2 regions of the Streptomyces sp. NBC_01217 genome follow, and region 1 is predicted to be linked to the other one. Evidence: predicted binding sites of a transcription regulator. Region 1 holds the regulator's gene; the other holds the start of a gene.
The links. Region 1 encodes HspR, which represses chaperone genes until heat shock. Its sites were predicted from a motif close to TTGAGNNNNNNNNNCTCAA; they were not measured.

Region 1 (7,311 bases):
TGACGTACTCGACGAAGTACGCCTGCCAGGCCTTGGAGCCTGCGAAACGGGACTTGCGGCCGGCCCGGGAAGGCAGGTTCAGCAGCCGGATGGCGATCAGCACGAGGATGCCGACGACCGTCATCAGACCGATGAACTCGATGTACATCTCGAACGGAAGCCATTCACCGATGATCGGCAGCACCCAGTCGGCCTTGAAGAGCTGTCCGTACGCCTGGAGCAGCGTCGGCGGCAGCGTCAGGAAGCCGATGGCGACGAACCAGTGCGCGAAGCCGACGATCCCCCACCGGTTCATCCGGGTGTGGCCGAGGAACTCCTTGGCCAGGGTGATCGTGCGCTGCTTCGGGTTGTCGGTGCGGCTGCCTGCCGGGACCGGCTGTCCGAGCGTGACGAACCGGTAGATCTGCGCGACGGCTCGGGCGATGAGCGCAACGCCGACCACAGTCAGCACCAGCGACACGATGATCGCGGCGAGTTGCATTTGGGGGCTCCTCGGGCCTGCGAGGGTGGGATCCAGCGTCTACGAGCGAATACTGGGGATTACTAAGCAGTAACTTAATCAGTCTGTGCTGACACTATCCACTTATTCCGCCGCGATGTAGCCGCACCGGCGGTGATCTGTGTCGCTCAGGTGTGCCTTGCCGCGCCGAGTGGGTCCGCGGATCGCTCTGCGCAGTGGGGTGTGTACGGCGCCCGCCAGGATGGCCAGGTCGAGGCCCACCCAGTGGTGCTCGGCGTAGTGCTGATCGAGCAGGGCCGGCTCGTCCCAGGGCATTCCGGAGCGGGAGCGTACCTGTGCCAGGCCGGTGAGGCCCGGTTTCAGTTCCTGCCGCCAGTGTCTCGCGGCGGTGGCCGTGGCGGTCTCGGGGGTGCCGGCGTCCGGTGTCAGGGGCTCCGGGCCCACCAGGGAGAGATCTCCGCGTACGACGTGCGGCAGCCGGGAGAGCAGGTCCAGGCGCAGCCGCCGGGTGCGCAGCGAGCGCAGTACGAAGAGGCGGCCGCCGAGACCGATGCGGGGCGAGCGGATCAGTACGCCGCCGGGGTGCCGCCGTGTGGCGAGGGCAAGGGTGAGGGCGCCTGCGGCGAGCAGGGGTGCGGCCAGGGCCAGCAGGAGCGAGCCGAGGACCAGATCCAGTACGCGCTTGGCCGATGGTCGCTCCCATGCCCGTGCCCCGTTCTGCAGCGCCTTCCATGCCCGCTCCCAGCGGTGCGCGCGCATGCGGCTCCTGCGCCGGACCTGCCTCTGCCTCTGTCTCGGCCTCTGCCTCTGCATCGTTCGCACCTGCCTGCGGGTCGGGCGGATCGAGTGCCGGTTTTGCGTGGCTCACGGCATTTTGTGACAGAACGATCCCATGGCGCGATGATGGGGACGGGCTGCGCGGCCCGCGGAGCGTGCGGGTGTCGCCCCCGGCCTCCCGGTGCGCGCGAGGTGTGTGCACGATACTTGAGTCTGCCCGACTCAAGTCTGTTGACACTGGGGCGGGTGTCATGCATCCTTGAGTCAGTTCCACTCAAGTAGTCAAGCTGGAGGAATTGAAATGGCACGTGCGGTCGGCATCGACCTGGGCACGACTAACTCCGTCGTCAGCGTTCTCGAAGGCGGCGAGCCCACCGTCATCACCAACGCAGAGGGCGCCAGGACCACGCCGTCCGTCGTCGCCTTCGCGAAGAACGGCGAGGTGCTGGTCGGCGAGGTCGCCAAGCGCCAGGCAGTGACCAACGTCGACAGGACCATCCGCTCCGTCAAGCGCCACATGGGCACTGACTGGAAGATCGACCTGGACGGCAAGAGCTTCAACCCGCAGCAGATGAGCGCCTTCATCCTGCAGAAGCTGAAGCGGGACGCCGAGTCGTACCTGGGCGAGAAGGTGACCGACGCGGTCATCACCGTCCCCGCGTACTTCAACGACTCCGAGCGTCAGGCGACGAAGGAGGCCGGCGAGATCGCGGGCCTGAACGTCCTGCGTATCGTCAACGAGCCGACGGCCGCCGCGCTGGCGTACGGGCTCGACAAGGACGACCAGACGATCCTCGTCTTCGACCTCGGCGGCGGCACCTTCGACGTGTCGCTGCTGGAGATCGGCGACGGCGTCGTCGAGGTGAAGGCCACCAACGGTGACAACCACCTCGGTGGTGACGACTGGGACCAGCGCGTCGTCGACTACCTGGTGAAGCAGTTCGCCAACGGGCACGGCGTGGACCTGTCCAAGGACAAGATGGCTCTGCAGCGTCTGCGCGAGGCCGCGGAGAAGGCGAAGATCGAGCTCTCGTCCTCGACCGAGACCACGATCAACCTGCCCTACATCACGGCTTCCGCCGAGGGCCCGCTGCACCTGGACGAGAAGCTCACGCGCTCGCAGTTCCAGCAGCTCACCGCTGACCTCCTGGACCGCTGCAAGAGCCCGTTCCACAACGTCATCAAGGACGCGGGCATCCAGCTCTCCGAGATCGACCACGTCGTTCTCGTCGGTGGCTCCACCCGTATGCCGGCCGTCGCCGAGCTCGTCAAGGAGCTGACCGGTGGCCAGGAGGCCAACAAGGGTGTGAACCCGGACGAGGTCGTCGCCATCGGCGCCTCGCTCCAGGCCGGTGTCCTCAAGGGCGAGGTCAAGGACGTCCTGCTCCTCGACGTCACCCCGCTGTCCCTCGGTATCGAGACCAAGGGCGGCATCATGACGAAGCTCATCGAGCGCAACACCACGATCCCGACCAAGCGTTCCGAGATCTTCACGACGGCCGAGGACAACCAGCCGTCCGTGCAGATCCAGGTCTACCAGGGCGAGCGCGAGATCGCGGCGTACAACAAGAAGCTCGGCATGTTCGAGCTGACCGGCCTGCCGCCGGCCCCGCGTGGCGTCCCGCAGATCGAGGTCGCGTTCGACATCGACGCGAACGGCATCATGCACGTCGCCGCCAAGGACCTCGGCACCGGCAAGGAGCAGAAGATGACCGTCACCGGCGGCTCCTCGCTGCCGAAGGACGAGGTCAACCGGATGCGTGAGGAGGCCGAGCAGTACGCGGAGGAGGACCACCGCCGCCGCGAGGCCGCCGAGTCGCGCAACCAGGGCGAGCAGCTCGTCTACCAGACGGAGAAGTTCCTCAAGGACAACGAGGACAAGGTCCCCGGCGACGTGAAGACGGAGGTGGAGACCGCGCTCACCGAGCTGAAGGAGAAGCTCAAGGGCGAGGACACCGCCGAGATCCGCACCGCCACCGAGAAGGTCGCGGCCGTCTCCCAGAAGCTGGGCCAGGCGATGTACGCCAACGCCCAGGCCGAGGGCGGCCCGCAGGGCGACCCGCAGCCGGGCGCCCAGACCAAGGCCGACGACGACGTCGTCGACGCCGAGATCGTGGACGACGAGAAGGACGCCAAGGGCGGTGCGGTGTGACCGAGGAGACTCCGGGCTTCGAGGAGAAGCCCGACGTCCCCTCCGGCACCCCTGACGGAGCTGAGCCGAAGGACGCCCCCTCCTCGCCCGAGGAGGCGGCGTCCCCGGCCGGGGACGCAGTACAGACGGTCGGCCTGACCGCCCAGCTGGACCAGGTCCGCACCGCGCTCAACGAGCGCACGGGCGACCTCCAGCGGCTCCAGGCCGAGTACCAGAACTATCGCCGTCGCGTCGAGCGCGACCGGGCCACGGTCAAGGAGATCGCAGTCGCGGGCCTCCTGTCCGACCTCCTGCCCGTGCTCGACGACGTCGGCCGGGCCCGCGATCACGGCGAGCTCGTGGGCGGGTTCAAGTCGGTGGCCGAATCCCTGGAGACGGTCGCCGCCAAGCTGGGCCTGCAGCAGTTCGGCAAGGAGGGCGAGCCCTTCGACCCGACGATCCACGAAGCCCTGATGCACTCGTACGCGCCGGATGTCACCGAGACGACCTGCGTGGCGATCCTGCAGCCGGGGTATCGGATCGGCGAGCGCACCATCCGCCCCGCGCGGGTGGCGGTGGCCGAACCCCAGCCGGGTGCGGCACCGGCCGCGGCCAAGGAAGAGAAGGCAACCGACGAGGAGAGCGGTGGCACCGAGGAGGTCTGACATTCCGTCTGACCACCTCGTGGCCCACCGCCCGGCCATGCGACCGGCCAGTGTGCCGGTCGCATGGCCGATCGTCCGGAAGGAGGGACGTCGATGAGCACGAAGGACTTCGTCGAGAAGGACTACTACAAGGTTCTCGGCGTCCCCAAGGACGCCACGGACGCCGAGATCAAGAAGGCGTACCGGAAGCTCGCCCGCGAGTTCCACCCCGACGCCAACAAGGGTGACGACAAGGCGGAGGAGCGCTTCAAGGAGATCTCCGAAGCGAACGACGTCCTCGGCGACAGCAAGAAGCGCAAGGAGTACGACGAGGCGCGCGCCCTCTTCGGCAACGGCGGCTTCAGGGCCGGGCCCGGAGGCGCCGGAGGCAACTTCAACTTCGACCTGGGCGATCTCTTCGGAGGCACCCAGGGCGGGGGCCAGGGCGGCGGAGCCGGCGGTTTCGGCGGCGGCGGCGGTCTGGGCGATGTCTTCGGCGGCCTGTTCAACCGGGGCGGTGCGGGGACGCGGGTGCAGCCGCGCCGCGGCCAGGACATCGAGTCCGAGGTGACGCTCAGCTTCACCGAGGCGGTCGAGGGGGCCACGGTCCCGTTGCGGATGTCCAGCCAGGCGCCCTGCAAGGCGTGCTCAGGCACCGGTGACAAGAACGGCACCCCCAGGGTCTGCCCGACCTGTCTCGGCACCGGTCAGGTCTCGCGCGGCACCGGCGGCGGCTTCTCGCTCACCGACCCCTGCGTGGACTGCAAGGGCCGGGGCCTCATCGCCCAGGACCCCTGCGACGTCTGCAAGGGCAGCGGCCGGGCGAAGTCCTCCCGGACCATGCAGGTCAGGATTCCGGCGGGCGTCTCGGACGGCCAGCGGATCCGGCTGCGCGGCAAGGGCGGCCCGGGCGAGCGCGGCGGACCGGCCGGCGATCTGTACGTCGTGGTCCATGTCGACGCCCACCCGGTCTTCGGCCGCAGGGGCGACAACCTCACGGTCACCGTGCCCGTCGACTTCACGGAGGCGGCACTCGGCGGCGAGGTGAAGGTGCCCACGCTCGGCGGTCCGCCGGTCACCCTGAAACTGCCCGCGGGCACCCCCAACGGGCGTACGATGCGCGCCCGCGGCAAGGGCGCCGTACGCAAGGACGGCACCCGGGGCGACCTGCTGGTCACCGTCGAGGTGACAGTGCCCAGGGACCTCAGCGACGAGGCCAGGGACGCACTGGAGGCCTACCGGAAGGCGACCGCGGGCCACGACCCGCGGGCGGAGCTGTTCCAGGCTGCGAAGGGAGCTTGAGGTGGACGGCCGACGACGCAATCCGTACGAACTGACCGATGAATCACCGGTGTACGTGATCTCGATCGCGGCCCAGCTCTCGGGCCTGCATCCGCAGACGCTGCGCCAGTACGATCGCCTCGGCCTGGTCTCGCCCGACCGCACGGCCGGGCGCGGCAGGCGCTACTCGGCCCGCGACATCGAGCTGCTGCGCACCGTCCAGCAGCTGTCGCAGGACGAGGGCATCAACCTCGCCGGCATCAAGCGCATCATCGAACTGGAGAACCAGGTCGCGGCCCTCCAGCAGCGCGTCGCCGAACTCTCGGCGGCGGTGGACGGCGCGGCGGCGGCGATGCAGCAGCGCGAGGCGCAGGTGCATGCCTCGTACCGGCGGGATCTGGTTCCGTATCAGGATGTGCAGCAGACCAGTGCGTTGGTGGTCTGGCGGCCGAAGAGGCCGAAGGACTGAGCGGGTCCGGCCGCTTGGCCGGGTGATTCGCTCACGACTTCTCCCGTGTGGGGCCGGGGAGCTGATGCTCCCCGGCCCTTCGCCGTGTGTGCGGGCTCAGCCCGGGTCCTGTTCCAGGATCCCCGACCTGGCTATCAGATAGCCGAGTTGGGCCCGGCTGTTGCTGCCGAGAACGGCGGACAGCTTGGCGACGTGCGCGCGGCAGGTGCGGACGTTCATGCCGAGACGGCGGGCGATCGAGTCGTCGACATGTCCTTCCACGAGGAGTTGGGCGATGGAGCGCTGCACACCGCTGATCCCCTTGGGGGTCGGGTCGTACTTGACCTCTTCCAGGAGCGGGGCCGCACGGGTCCAGAGCTGCTCGAACACCTTGACGAGATACTCGACCAGTCCGGGATGGCGCAGCTCCAGGGCGACTTGGCGGTCGTCCTGGGCGGGGATGAACGCGACAGTGCGGTCGAAGATGATGAGCCGTTCGATGAGCTCCTCGAGCGTCCGGATCTCCACGCTCTCGTCGGACATCCGCTCCGCGTAGGCCAGGGTGCCGGGGCTGTGCCGTACGGTGTGCTGATAGAGAGTGCGGATGCTGACACCGCGATCCACCACGGAGAGGCCCCGTTCCAGGGCTTCGCTGAGGCGGTCCTCGCTGCGGCCGCCGCCGGGCTGGACGGTGAGGACTTCCGTGCGGCACTCTGCCGTGGCGAGATCCAGTGCCGCGTTGATCCGGTTGACGCCCTCCAGCACGGTGATGGCGTGAGTGGTCGGCGGGTCCTGGGCGCTGATGTCCATGAACGGCTCGAAGGACTCGGCCAGCAGGACCGAATGCAGTCGGCGCTCCTGGATCTCGCGTTCTATGGGATGCAGGCGCTTCGCCAGTGCGGCGGACGGCGGTACGGGACGCAGCCAGTCGGGGTCGTCGGGGTCGGGGTGCAGCAGGGCGAAATCCATCAGGCAGGGCGCCGGTTCCACCTCGCTGCGGGCGATGCGTCCCGAGCGCAGAGCGCTGGCGTAGAGGCGGCCTCCCGCTTCGCATAGTTCGGTGATCCCATGAGGATGTGTCGGCTTTGTATCGCTTGTGACCATATTCTCCACCCCCCAGGTTCCTGAACATTCAGGAACATGATGCATCGACTCAGTGGTGTTCGTGTGCCCAGGTGAGACATCGTCTTAGGTGCGGGGGAGAAGAATCCACAAGTGAGGACGAAGCCGACTATGTATAAGCGAATGCTTCGCTCGGCGCTTGCCGCCTCGTTCGTCGCGGCCCTGGGACTCGGGGTGCTGAGCGGCGGCGACATTGCCTGGAGCGGCGGGGCGGCACCCTCGCCGGGTGACATTGCCTGGTCCACTCAGGCGTCGGCACCAGGTGACATCGCGTGGTCCACTCGGGCGTCCGCGCCGGGTGACATCGCGTGGTCCGTCCAGGCATCGGCACCGGGTGACATCGCATGGTCCACCGGGACCGCTGTGCCGGGTGACATCGCGTGGAGCGTCGAGGCGGCAGCCGGGCCCGGTGACATCGCCTGGTCCGAACCGATCAACCAGGGCGCAT
Region 2 (7,311 bases), 1.8 Mb from region 1:
TGACGCACGGTCACATATGAGCGAGCGCCCCGACCCCTGGTACGGCTTCTGACCATTCCAGCGCTTTTGAGAGGGGGACGCGCATCAACCACTCCACCACCTGAACGAGTGAACATCACTCCGGAGTTGACGAACAAGTCTCCCCCCGAGGCGTACACGGCACACCCGGGCCGTCGGCTGGAACTTCCGCCCAGGCTTTGGCAGGATGCCCGCCCGCACGCCGCACGGAGCCATTCCTTCCGCTCCGACTGCCCGTCTGACCTGCTGGTACAGGCCAGTACCGGCCAGTGCAGGGCTCGTGAAGGCGTCGTGCAGACTGGCCCCATGCACATGGAACTCGCCACCGCCGCCGGCAGCACCGGACGCCCGAACGAGGACTGGGCCGCCACCGCACTGCCCGCCTCCGGCCAGGGTGGGACGCTGGTCCTGCTCGACGGGGTGACACCGCCACAGGGTGACGACGGTTGTGTGCACTCGGTCCCCTGGTTCACCGCACGGCTGGGCGGCTCGCTGGTCGAACTGTCTGGTTCGCAACGGGATCTGACCCTCCAGGAGATCCTGGCGGAGTCCATTCGACGCACCGCCGACACACACCGCAGTTCCTGTGACCTTTCTCACGTGAGGACACCGCAGGCGACGGTGGTCATGGCGCGCTGGGACGAACGGGAGATCGAGCACCTGGTGCTCTCCGACTCCGCACTGCTGTTCGAGGCCCCGGACGGAACCGTGCACCCCCTGCTCGACGACCGGCTGGACCGCCTGCCGCCCGGCTCGCTGGCGAGCGAGGCGATCGCCGACGCACAGGTACGGAACAAGGAGGGCGGCTTCTTCACCGCCGCCGCCGATCCCTCCGTGTCGGCCCGTGCGGTCACCGGGCGCACCCCGCTCGGCCGGGTGCGGGCGCTGGCCGCGATGACCGACGGGGCGGCCCGCTGGACCGAGATGTTCCGCGAGGGCGACTGGGCGGACTGCCTCGGGGTGCTCCGCAAGGAGGGGACGCAGGGGCTGATCGACCGCGTCCGGGCCCTGGAGGACGCGGACACACGGCGTACGTATCTGCGCCGCGGCAAGACCCACGACGACGCGACGGCCGTCTACGTGGTGCTGTGACGGCGCACCGGGCACGGCGGACAGGCCCTGGGCCGTCAGTCCTCGGCGCGGGCGTTCAAGTGGTGCAGCAAACGGGCCAGTTCGGCCACCTCCGTCCGGTCCCAGTCGGCGAGTTTGCGCACATAGCGGGCGCGGCGGGCGTCGCGGACGCTGCTGTAGCGGGCCAGCCCCTCGGCGGTGAGGCGGACGAGAGAGGCCCGGCCGTCGGCCGGATCCGGCTCGCGCGACACCAGTCCGAGGTTCTCCAGGGCGCGCAGTTGACGGCTCATGGTCGCCTTGCCGACCCCGAAGTAGGCTGCGAGATCGGTGGCCCGCTGCTGCCCGGCCGACTCCAGCCGTACGAGGAGTCCATAGGCGGCGGCCTCCAGTTCGGGGTGGACCTCGCGGGCCATTTCCCCGGAGTTGGCCCGCGCCCTGCGCAGGAAGACGGCCAACTCCCGCTCCAGGGCAAGGAATGCGTGGTCCACACCACTTTCCCCGGTCGCGCCGGGTTCACTACCGCTTTCGCTCCCGTGCACGTCAACACCCCTCATGAGCTTTCCTACCGCTGAAACTTTCTTTCGCCGCAGGTCATCACCGCAGCTCGGCCAGTATTTCGCAGGCGTAGACCAACGGCAGCGCCCGGGCCCCCTTCCGCAGCCCGGGTCTACGTGCGTAGCGTCATGTATGACATGTCCACACCATGACATGTCGACAGGGGTGCGCCCGGCGTCCCCCTGGGATCAGCGCGTCCCCCCACCAAGGCCTCGGAGGCACCCACATGCCCGTGCTCAGATCCGGACCCGGAACCCCCCACCACTCGCGCTTCGCCGCCGCAGGAACCCTGCTCGCGGCCCTCTCCCTCCTCCTCACCCTGCCCGGCGCGGCAAGCGCCACGGGCACCCATGACGCCGCCAAGACCCCCACCCGCGGCACGGCCACGATGGGCATGGGTGTCATCGCCCACGACGGCCAGGGCGGACTGCCGCGCGACACCCGCGCCGTCCAGACCGAAGGCGTGGACGTCAGCAGCCACCAGGGCAACGTCGACTGGGCGACGCTCTGGAACAGCGGTGTGAAGTGGGCCTACGCCAAGGCCACCGAGGGCACGTACTACACGAACCCGTACTTCGCGCAGCAGTACAACGGCTCGTACAACATCGGGATGATCCGGGGCGCGTACCACTTCGCCACCCCGGACACCACGAGCGGTGCCACCCAGGCCAACTACTTCGTGGACCACGGGGGCGGCTGGTCGCGCGACGGCAAGACCCTGCCCGGCGTCCTCGACATCGAGTGGAACCCGTACGGCGACCAGTGCTACGGCAAGACCGCGGCCGGCATGGTCTCCTGGATCCGCGACTTCGTGAACACCTACAAGGCGCGCACCGGACGCGACGCGGTCATCTACACCGCGACCAGCTGGTGGCAGACCTGCACCGGGAACAACGCGGGCTTCGCCTCCACCAACCCGCTGTGGGTGGCCCGCTACAACACCACGGTGGGCACGCTCCCGGCCGGCTGGAGCTACTACACGATCTGGCAGTACACCTCGTCCGGCCCCTACGTCGGCGACCACAACCACTTCAACGGCGCCCTCGACCGCGTACAGGCTCTCGCGAACGGCTGAGCCGGCCCGCCGCACCGACTTCGCCCACCGCCCCGCCCCACGCCCTGCAGAGCCCCCCGGTGACCGCCCGGTCACCGGGGGGCTCTGCCATGTCCGCATCCCCCGACTCCCCAGCTGACCAGGCATTTCCCTCTCCAGGAAGGCATCACAAGCCTCTATACACTCGATGTATAAACTGTGTGTATAGTCCTTCTCTGTCGTACGCCGCACGCCGTGCGTCCCGTTCAGCTACAGAGGAGTGACCCGCCTTGCGCATGAAGACGAAGCCGACCGGTACGGCGTTGGCTGCCGCCCTTGTGACGGCGCTCACCCTGACGCTGGGCGGCTGCTCCCTGCAGACCACCGCACCGGCCTCGGCGCGGGGTGACGCGGGCTCCGACGCCAAGGGCTCCTTCGGCCCGGTGGACTGCCGCAAGGCGAAGTGCATCGCCCTGACCTTCGACGCGGGACCGGGCGAGGACACCCCTCGTCTGCTGGACATCCTCAAGCGGGAGAAGGTGCACGCGACCTTCTTCCTGCTGGGCAGGAACCACGTCAGGAAGCACCCCGACACGGTGCGCAGACTCGCCGCCGAGGGGCACGAGGTGGCCAACCACACCTGGACCCACAAGATCCTGACGGACCGCAAGCCCTCCGAGATACGCGCCGAGCTGGAGAAGACGCAGGACGCGATAGCGGCGATCACCGGCAGGAAGCCGCGCCTGATGCGCCCGCCGCAGGGCCGCACCGACGACACCGTCGCGGACATCTGCAAGGACCTGGGACTCTCCCAGATCCTGTGGAGCGCCACCGCCAAGGACTACTCCACCACCGACTCGGCGCTGATCAGGAAGCGCATCCTGGACCAGGCGGGCAGGGACGGCATCATCCTGCTGCACGACATCTACAAGGGGACGGTGCCCGCGGTGCCGGGCATCATCGAAGCGCTGAAGAAGCAGGGCTATACGTTCGTCACCGTCCCGCAGCTGATGGCACCCGCGGAGCCGGTGCCGGGGACCGTGTACCGCCCCTGACCGGTACGCGGAACGGCCCGCCCGCCCGTTTCCGGGAGGGCGGGCCGTCCGTACCGGTCGCGCACGTGGTGCCACGCCCGTCACGCCATGGCGCCTACGCCGCGGCCGGGATCCTCTCCTCGGGCCTGGCCGCGGTGGCCGGGGCGAGGGCGATCTCCAGCACCTGGCGGACGTCCGTCACCGGGTGGACCTCCAGGGTGTCCAGGACCTCGGCCGGGACGTCGTCCAGGTCGGCCTCGTTCCGCTTCGGGATCACCACGGTGGTGATCCCGGCCCGGTGCGCGGCGAGCAGCTTCTGCTTCAGGCCGCCGATCGGCAGCACCCGACCGGTCAGCGAGACCTCACCGGTCATCGCCACGTCCGTACGGACCAGCCGCCCCGAGAGCAGCGAGGCCAGCGCCGTGGTCATCGTGATACCGGCGCTCGGGCCGTCCTTGGGGACCGCGCCCGCCGGGAAGTGGATGTGCACTCCGCGGTCCTTGAGATCCGCGACCGGCAGCTCCAGCTCCGCGCCGTGCGACCGCAGGAAGCTCAGCGCGATCTGCGCGGACTCCTTCATGACGTCGCCGAGCTGACCGGTGAGGGTCAGTCCGGACGCCCCGGTCTCCGGGTCGGCCAGCGAGGCCTCCACGAACAGCACGTCACCACCTGCGCCGGTCACCGCGAGCCCGGTGGCCACACCCGGCACCGAGGTGCGGCGCTCGGCCGGGTCCTGGGCGGACTCGGGGACGTGGTGCGGGCGGCCGATCAGAGCGCGCAGATCCGCCTCGGTGACCGTGAACGGCAGCTCCCGGTCGCCCAGTTCGTGCTGGGCCGCGACCTTGCGGAGCAGCCGGGCGACGGCCCGCTCCAGGTTCCGTACGCCCGCTTCACGGGTGTACTCGCCGGCCAGCTTGCGCAGCGCGGACTCGTCGAGCGTCACCTCGTCCTTCTCCAGACCGGCCCGCTCCAGCTGGCGCGGGAGCAGGTGGTCCCGGGCGATGACGACCTTCTCGTCCTCGGTGTAGCCATCGAGCCTGACCAGCTCCATGCGGTCGAGCAGGGCCTCCGGAATGGCTTCGAGCACATTGGCCGTCGCCAGGAAGACGACGTCGCTGAGGTCGAGTTCGACCTCCAGGTAGTGGTCGCGGAAGGTGTGGTTCTGCGCCGGGTCGAGGACTTCGAGCAGGGCGGCGGCCGGGTCGCCCCGGAAGTCGGAGCCGACCTTGTCGATCTCGTCGAGCAGGACGACCGGGTTCATCGAACCGGCCTCCTTGATGGCGCGGACGATACGTCCCGGCAGGGCGCCGACGTACGTACGCCGGTGGCCGCGGATCTCCGCCTCGTCCCGCACACCGCCGAGCGCGACACGGACGAACTTGCGCCCCATGGCGTGCGCGACGGACTCACCGAGGGACGTCTTGCCTACGCCGGGCGGCCCCACGAGGGCCAGCACCGCGCCGCCACGACGCCCGCCGACGACCCCGAGACCGCGCTCGGAACGCCGCTTGCGCACCGCCAGGTACTCGGTGATCCGCTCCTTCACGTCCTGCAGGCCCGCGTGCTCGGCGTCGAGGACGGCCTGGGCGCCGCGGATGTCGTACGCGTCCTCGGTCCGCTCGTTCCAAGGCAGTTCGAGGATGGTGTCTACCCAGGTTCGAATCCAGGAGCCCTCGGGGCTCTGGTCGGAGGAGCGCTCCAGCTTGTCGACCTCCTTGAGCGCGGCCTCGCGGACATGCGCGGGAAGGTCGGCGGCCTCGACGCGCGCCCGGTAGTCGTCGGACTCGTCCCCCGGGTCGCCGTTGAGCTCGGACAGTTCCTTGCGTACGGCTTCCAGCTGGCGCCGCAGCAGGAATTCGCGCTGCTGCTTGTCGACGCCCTCCTGGACGTCCTTGGCGATGGACTCGGCGACGTCCTGTTCGGCGAGGTGTTCGCCGAGCCACTGGATGGCGAGCTTCAGCCGGGCGACCGCGTCCACGGTCTCCAGGAGCTGCACCTTCTGGGCGGTGGTGAGGAAGGGTGAGTAACCGGAATTGTCGGCGAGCGCGGAGATGTCCTCGATCTGCTGGACCCGGTCCACGACCTGCCAGGCGCCGCGCTTCTTCAGCCAGCTGGTGGCGAGCGCCTTGTACTCCTTGACCAGCTCGGCCGCGGCTCCGGGGAGCGGGTCGGGGACGACCGCGTCAACCCGTGTCCCCTCCACCCAGAGCGCTCCGCCCGGTCCACTGGTCCCGGCCCCGATCCGAACCCGGCCACGGCCGCGGATGAGCGCGCCCGGATCTCCGTCCGAAAGCCGTCCGACCTGCTCGACGGTGCCGATGACACCGGTGCCGGTGTACGTCCCGTCGATCCGCGGCACAAGAAGCACCTCGGGCTTGCCGCCGCCCTGGCGGGCTGCGGCCTGCGCGGCCTCCACGGCGGCGCGTACATCGTTGTCGGACAGGTCCAGAGGCACCACCATCCCGGGCAGCACGACCTCGTCGTCGAGCGGCAGCACGGGCAGGGCGAGCGGAGTGACCGCATTGGACTCGGTAGCCATGATCTCCCCTTCGGCAGTCAAGTTGAGCTATGCAGACTCAATGCTCATGCGCCGCCCATTGTTCCCCGGGGTGTGTTCGCTGTGAGCGATCGACCGGATGCGCCCCACGAGCGGGCCCTGCCTGTAGCGGTGAACCCCGGACGCGACCGCTTTAATCCGAGGGCGCCCCGGTCGGTCCGATGACGCTCCGGCCTGCGAAAACCATTCGGCGCCCGCGCGGGGCAGCGGGCAGAGTGCCCGTATGGACGTGAACGACGACCGAGGGCTGAACCCGGACGGGACGATCCGGCGGGAGGGCTCGCTGAGCCGGGTGCCGACGGCGTACGCCCCCGTGGTGGAGACGGCCCGGGCCCGGATCGTCGAAGCGTTCGACAGTACGCGGCTGCACAGCGCGTACCTCTACGGCAGCATTCCGCGCGGCACGGCCGTTCCCGGTGTCTCCGATCTGGATCTGCTGCTGGCGCTGCGCACCGGGCCCACGGCGGCCGACGAAGCGGCGGCCCGCGCCTTGGAGGCCGGCCTCGACGCCTCGTTCGGCCTGATCAACGGCGTAGGCGCCCTGCTGGCCCGCGCCGACACCCTCACCAGCGAACTCGAACGCAACGACCTCGGCTTCTTCCTCGCCTGTCTGTGCACCCCGCTGCTGGGCGAGGACCTCGCCGCACAGCTGCCGAGCTACCGCCCCACCCCGCTGCTCGCCCGCGAGACCAACGGGGACCTGTACCTCGCGCTGCCGCGCTGGCGCCGAAGGGCCGCCGAGGCCACCACGGACGCCGAACGCCGAGACCTCAGCCGCGTCGCCGCCCGACGTATCGTCCGGTCGGGCTTCACCCTGGTCATGCCGCGGTGGGGCGGCTGGACCAGCGACCTGGCGGAGTCCGCCGAGGTGTTCGCCCGGTACTACCCGGGCCACCCGGAGCGCATCGGGCAGATGCGGGCGGCCGCTCGCACGGCCCGCACCCCTTCCGCCGACCCGGCCGTCCTCGCCGTGCTCATCGACGACCTGGCTCCCTGGCTGGCTGCCGAGTACCTCGCGGTGCACGGCGTGAAGGCCCCGCGTC

Region 2: the regulator HspR is predicted to act here: its motif matches at 6,273-6,291, upstream of lon (endopeptidase La).

Annotation. Positions count from the first base shown of each region.
Region 1 is NZ_CP108538.1:4,280,260-4,287,570, reverse strand. It holds gene OG507_RS18800 ((Fe-S)-binding protein) at 1-481, opposite strand, end outside; gene OG507_RS18795 (sugar transferase) at 584-1,219, opposite strand; gene dnaK (molecular chaperone DnaK) at 1,539-3,389, shown strand; gene grpE (nucleotide exchange factor GrpE) at 3,386-4,033, shown strand; gene dnaJ (molecular chaperone DnaJ) at 4,127-5,314, shown strand; gene OG507_RS18775 (heat shock protein transcriptional repressor HspR) at 5,316-5,762, shown strand; gene OG507_RS18770 (helix-turn-helix transcriptional regulator) at 5,859-6,845, opposite strand; gene OG507_RS18765 (hypothetical protein) at 6,987-7,311, shown strand, end outside; gene OG507_RS18760 ((2Fe-2S)-binding protein) at 7,310-7,311, shown strand, end outside.
Region 2 is NZ_CP108538.1:6,114,606-6,121,916, reverse strand. It holds gene OG507_RS27485 (protein phosphatase 2C domain-containing protein) at 325-1,110, shown strand; gene OG507_RS27480 (MarR family winged helix-turn-helix transcriptional regulator) at 1,146-1,643, opposite strand; gene OG507_RS27475 (lysozyme) at 1,871-2,719, shown strand; gene OG507_RS27470 (polysaccharide deacetylase family protein) at 2,974-3,732, shown strand; gene lon (endopeptidase La) at 3,827-6,250, opposite strand; gene OG507_RS27460 (nucleotidyltransferase domain-containing protein) at 6,492-7,311, shown strand, end outside.